DNA from 2 places in the Shewanella sp. SR44-4 genome. Region 1 is predicted to be linked to the other one. Evidence: riboswitches for the same ligand, from Rfam matches in the RefSeq annotation. Region 1 holds a riboswitch; the other holds the start of a gene.

Region 1 (3,212 bases):
CAAATACCGCACCAGACAATACTGCGGCCAACATTGGCAACATCATAGTACTATCACTTCCCATAGCCATATCTGCTGCAATAGGCAACATAATCCCAAACGTGCCCCAACTTGTTCCTGTCGCAAATGCGGTAATACCCGCTAATAGGAATAACACTGCAGGTAACATCGCAAACGGAATATTGTCAGTGGCTAAACTTGCCATGTACTTACCGGTTTCAAGCTGTCCAATCACACTCGAAATTGTCCATGCAAAAAGTAATATGTAAATGGCTGGCAACATCGAGCGCGCGCCAACCGACATGCCTTTGAGTAACATAGACAAGTCAACTTTTTGCTGAATAGCAAGAATGAGCGTCGCAATAAGACCAACTACAGAGCCAAAAAATAGTGACGAGCTAACATCGGTATTCTCAAATGCCCCAAGTACATTAAACGGTAAGCCTTTTGCTGCTAACACATCGGCGCCACTTGAAACCATAAAATACACTGTCGCAAACACCAATACCGCGATAGGTAAAAATAAGCCCATCACTTTACCGGTATCGGCTTCAGGTAAATCTGTAACAGCGCCAGGGGGTTGGCCTTTTGACTCATCAAACAAGTTACCCCGCAGTGCGTTTAATTCATGCTGGCGCATTGGGCCAACATCTAAGCTAAACGTTGCAACACACAGTAATAATAATAACGAAAAAATGGCATAAAAGTTCATTGGGATCATTTGAATAAAGACGCTCAAATGACCAGAATCTGTAAATCCATGAGCCGTTAAAATACCGCCAATTAAGGCGATAATATATGCACCCCAGCTAGATACGGGAGAAATAACACACACCGGCGCAGCGGTGGAATCAAGAATATAAGCTAATTTTGCACGCGAAATATGGTAGCGATCTGTGATTGGACGTGAAATCGAGCCGACGACTAAACTATTAAAGTAATCATCAATAAACACTACGCAGCCTAAAAACATGGTCATTAACTTGGCATCACGTTTATTGCGAATACGCAATTTAGCCCAATCAGCAAAAGCACGAGCAGAACCACTGACAGTGATCAATGCTGTGATCATACCCAGCACAATCAAAAAGCCTAAAATGTACACATTCCAACTGTTCAGTCCGGCGTCTTTCCAAACTAACTGGCTGGCTGTATTTAAAATATATTCGCCACTGCCAACCAATGAGAAATCGGTTAGTAATAAGGCGCCGAAAACAATGCCAACCCCTAAAGATAGCAATACTTTACGAGTTAAAATAGCCAGAGTAATAGCCACAAGTGGTGGCAAAACAGAAAGTGCCGAATCGGCATAACTTATTATCATAATTTAATTATTTCTTCGTTGGATACGAATGGAGAAAAACTAGAAATAAGGCTAAACATACACAGGAAGTGTATGCGTTAACTTAACTAGTAGCACTCCACAGTAATATCCATTTAATATGAATATCATTCTTTTTATCAAGTCGATAAAAACACTATGACAGTGCAGTCCCTTTCGAGAACTGCCCCAACAAATGCGGCTGATAACCCCATTTATTTCGGCATTGCACCCTTTTATGTCGAATTATTGGCATCACCCAATTCAACATGACTTTTATGCAACGCACCTCTACTTTTGTTGTTTGTAGTTAAAGCTCATTACACACAACGCGAACATACAATCATAAATTACATATTCTGCGCCAGTAAAAAGCACTAAACAGCACGACAAATAACAACAACATCAATTTAAACCACAATTGCATAGCATTAGTTTAACGTTTTTAAATCAAATGCACACTAGTGTAATGGGCACAAAAACAGCAACCGCATCAAACCCTGGATATTTGAACTGAATTTTTAAAAATCAACACCTAAACCAGTACTAAATCCAAGAGAAATCCAAGAGAAATCCAAGAGAAATCCAAGAGTAGCCCAATAAAAAAGGTTTCTACCTTATGAGTAGAAACCTTTTTAATCGTACAACAGAACGTTTAATAGCGCGTCAAAGTCGGCTGAACAACACGAGCTTAATCAACTCCTCCGTTTAGCGACTTAACATCTGATTAAACGAGGTTGTTCAATGCCGGTACCGCTTCAAATAAGTCGGCAACCAAACCATAATCCGCCACTTGAAAAATAGGGGCTTCAGGGTCTTTGTTAATGGCCACAATTACTTTTGAGTCTTTCATGCCAGCAAGATGTTGAATCGCGCCAGAAATACCCACTGCAATGTACAAGTTAGGAGCGACAATCTTACCCGTTTGGCCAACTTGCAAGTCGTTAGGTACAAAGCCCGCGTCTACAGCTGCACGTGATGCACCTACTGCTGCGCCTAACTTATCGGCTAGTTGTTCTAAAATGGCAAAGTTTTCGCCGCTGCCCATACCACGGCCGCCAGACACAATAATGCCAGCATTACCAAGTTCAGGACGGGCTGATTCAGTGAGTGACTGAGAAACAAACTCAGTTTTTGAATCAATTGCTTGGCTTAAGTTGATGACTTCAGCACTGCCTGTTGATGCTACAACATCAAATGCACTAGAGCGTACTGTCATGACTTTTTTAGCATCTAAGCTTTGCACCGTCGCAAGCGCATTACCCGCATAAATAGGGCGTACAAAAGTGTCACTGCTTACAACTTCAATCACTTCAGAAATCTGGGCAACGTCTAATAATGCTGCTACGCGAGGCAATGTATCTTTACCTATACTGGTTGCTGCAGCCAGAATATGTTCATAGTCTCCGGCAATATCAACAACCAATTTTGATACATTTTCAGCTAGTTGAGCACCATATTGAGCAGCATCAGCCACTAACACTTGACTCACGCCCGCTAAACTTTGTGCTGCACTTACTGCGGCAGAACAATCAGCACCAGCAACCAGTACATGAATATCACCACCAATGGCTGTTGCAGCGCTAACTACTTTCGCCGTGTCAGTTTTCAGGCTGACATTATCGTGTTCTGCTAATACTAAAATGGTCATATTAGATCACCTTCGCTTCATTTTTTAACTTATCAACTAACTCTTCAACAGAAGACACCATGATGCCCGCTTTACGCTCAACAGGAGGTGTGACGCTAAGTACTGTTTGATGTGCTCTTAAGCTCACACCAAGATCAGCCACAGCCATAATCTCTAATGGTTTGCGTTTAGCTTTCATAATATTAGGTAATGAAGCATAACGAGGTTCGTTCAAACGTAAGTCTACCGTCACAATCGCAG
Region 2 (3,212 bases), on a different contig from region 1:
CTCTATTATGTAACACTTAATACTGGTTACTGAGTCTGCTTACGTCGATTAATTACCACTACGTCAAGGCACGCGTTTGCACTTATTCATGATGGTGTAAAATTTGTTGCACTTAAGCTTACTTACTATGAATGCCATTTAGAAAGATAGTTCCTTCTATTGCAAACTTATTTAATCGTATTAATGTTTTATCAAATGTAGAACAAATTTAGTACGACTGTAAACTTTACATCAAAAAATCATCACACTCACAACAACATTTGCTGAGTTTTTGAGGTGTATGTAGCTAACTTTGCTACAGTGATTTAATAGTGCGTAATGGTTATTGTACTCGTTTTAGGCATTTGTTAACAAATTAAATGTTAAAAAATTAATATAACACTCGAGTATATGAAAGATTAACCTTGCTAAGATAATAATAATTAATAGTTTTCTAATATAGTACTGCTGATTTAGATCGTAAACCTTTTAGAAATCAAACCTATCTGCTAGACTAATTTTGGCTTAATTGACGAAAATTTATTATGGAAAATGTTATAGATACATTGTGGAATGAGTATCAAAGTACTCATTTTTTGTTTACTCAACGCCTTTCTCATGATTTCCCATTTGCTATTGTTACTGCCCATAACCCCCGTGGTTCAAGACTCTCTCCTAGTCAAAATCGCTTACTCGATCGTCAGCTTCAATTTAAAATTCAACAATATAATCGTCCCTATCGTGCGTTAATCGGTGCAGCACCTGATTTGTCGCATATGGAAAAGAGCTGGGCTATTTTTATTGATAAAGAACAAGCTGTTGAGCTTGGTCGAGAATTTAATCAACATGCAATTTACTACGTTAATCAAGGTTTGCTATCTTTGATTGCATGCCTTGATAGCATCAAACCTGAAGTTGATATGGGAATTTTTAATCACCGATTAAGGATGGTGAGCGAGTTGCCAGAGATAGGTTCGTATAACTGGGTAAATAATGACGTAATTAAAACTGCACAGCTGCGATAAAATAATTAACACATTATTTTGAGACAATACTTACTAGATTGTCTCGGTAATTTGCGGTTAATTATGTTTTTTGGATATTTATGGGCATTTTTTCGTAATAGAGAACAATCATTGCTCTGAAGTCGCAGCTGCATAATATTTCACTGCAGCGATATTTTTTATCAAAACAGTGTATTTTTACTGTGTTTGCTGATTGACTTGATAGGGTGTTTTTTGCTATTTTCAACTCCCTCCTTCGGGAGGAACAGAAGAGGAGCGTTAACTAGGTAGTAAGTGAGAGGATGCCAATCCGATGACCACTTATGATGGAGATTAGCGCCGAGGTATCAGTTTGTTTGGCAAACATTGATATCGGTCGATTAGGCTGAATCCTAACGATTGTCACCTATTTTTTTGGTGGAGAGCTTCTGGTGATGATTGCTGTTTCCCTTCTATAAGGGTGCGTTATCTTAGCACCAGGCTCTTCGAACGTAGTGTGTTCGGAGCGTATATCATGTTAGTAAATCACATCTTATTTTTGAGTCTTTCGCAAACAGCGGAGGCATCAGTATGAGCTTTGTTCAGTCTGAAATAGATACCCCAGAATTAGTCGTTGCCAAATTTGGCGGCACGTCAGTTGCTGATTACGCCTCTATGAGCCGTTGTGCAGATATTGTGTTGGCTAATCAAGCTACTCGCCTTGTGGTAGTAAGCGCCTCCAGCGGAGTGACCAATTTATTAGTTGAGTTAACTCAAGCTAATGTTAATGACGAGCGTCGCTTGGTATTACTTAAGCAAATTGCTCAAATTCAATATGCGATATTAGATGAACTCGGTCGTCCGCAAGACGTGGCAGCCAGTATTGATAAAATACTCAGCCGGATGTCAGTACTCAGTGAATCGTTAGAGCTGAATCGCAGCAAAGCGGTTATGGACGAGTTACTGTCGACGGGAGAGCAATGTTCATCGATTTTATTTTCTGCGGTTATTCGGGAAAAGGGCACTGCTTCAAATCATTTTGATGTGCGCCAAGTATTACGTACCGACAGTCACTTTGGTCGCGCAGAGCCACAAATTGAAGCTATTTCAATGTTAGCAGGTGACTTTTTACAGCCATTACTTGCGCGTTACGTTATCGTTACCCAAGGCTTTATTGGTGCTGATGAAGAGGGACGAACAACAACATTAGGCCGTGGTGGTAGTGACTATTCGGCGGCATTACTTGCCGAAGCGCTTCGTGCTACAGCGGTTGAGATTTGGACCGATGTGGCCGGTATTTATACCACTGACCCACGCCTTGCCCCCAATGCCCGCCCGATTGCTGAAATTAGCTTTAATGAAGCGGCTGAGATGGCGACCTTTGGCGCTAAAGTATTGCATCCCGCCACCATCTTACCGGCAGTAAGACAAAAAATTCAGGTGTTTGTAGGTTCAAGTAAAGCGCCTGAAATGGGCGGAACTTGGATCCGTCATCAAGTTGAAGATACCCCAGTGTTTAGAGCGGTGGCGTTACGCCGTGATCAAACTTTACTTAACTTGCATAGCTTGCAAATGTTACATGCTCAGGGCTTTTTGGCTGAAACGTTCGCGACCTTAGCGCGACACAAAATATCAGTCGATTTAATCACTACCTCAGAGGTTAACGTATCGTTAACCCTAGATAAAACCGGTTCAGATTCAAGTGGCCAGGGCTTACTCAGTGAGTCGTTATTACAAGAGTTATCGCAACATTGTCGTGTAAGAGTCGAGGAAGATTTAGCGTTAATCGCCATCATCGGTAATCGCATAGCATCAACGGCTGGCATTTGTAGTAGGGTGTTTAAAGTGCTTGAAAACCATAATGTTCGGATGATTTGCCAAGGCGCAAGCCCACATAATTTATGTGTGTTGGTTGCAGAGTCGGAAGCGGCGCAAGTGGTTAATGCCTTGCACCAAAACTTGTTTGAGTAATCATATGACTAAAGCAATACAATCGTCAGTTCAAGTTGGAGAACTGGCGACAGGACACGCATTGACCGTTCCAGTATACTCATTCATTGGTCGCGAGAGTGTTGCGCCTAGCGTGTATATTCAGGCCAATGTTCATGGTGCTGAAGTGCAAGGTAATGCGGTGATTTATCAACTGATGACCTTATTGGAAGGTTACCAGGTTTTAGGTGATATTACGCTTGCACCCTTAGCCAATCCTTTAGGGATTAATCAAAAGAGTGGTGAGTTTACTTTAGGGCG

Evidence for each region. A riboswitch is a leader RNA that binds a small molecule or an ion and turns the genes downstream of it on or off. The one in region 1 is predicted to bind lysine.
Region 2: another riboswitch for lysine. It lies ahead of lysC (lysine-sensitive aspartokinase 3); the one in region 1 lies ahead of H5125_RS15990 (Na+/H+ antiporter NhaC family protein).

Annotation. Positions count from the first base shown of each region.
Region 1 covers NZ_JACJDU010000038.1:15,918-19,129, reverse strand. Annotated here, with positions in the region: gene H5125_RS15990 (Na+/H+ antiporter NhaC family protein) at 1-1,327, opposite strand, end outside; lysine riboswitch at 1,407-1,623, opposite strand; gene H5125_RS15985 (electron transfer flavoprotein subunit alpha/FixB family protein) at 2,049-2,972, opposite strand; gene H5125_RS15980 (electron transfer flavoprotein subunit beta/FixA family protein) at 2,974-3,212, opposite strand, start outside.
Region 2 covers NZ_JACJDU010000004.1:60,839-64,050, forward strand. Annotated here, with positions in the region: gene H5125_RS03320 (DUF3293 domain-containing protein) at 525-1,004, shown strand; lysine riboswitch at 1,245-1,419, shown strand; gene lysC (lysine-sensitive aspartokinase 3) at 1,554-2,933, shown strand; gene H5125_RS03330 (succinylglutamate desuccinylase/aspartoacylase family protein) at 2,938-3,212, shown strand, end outside.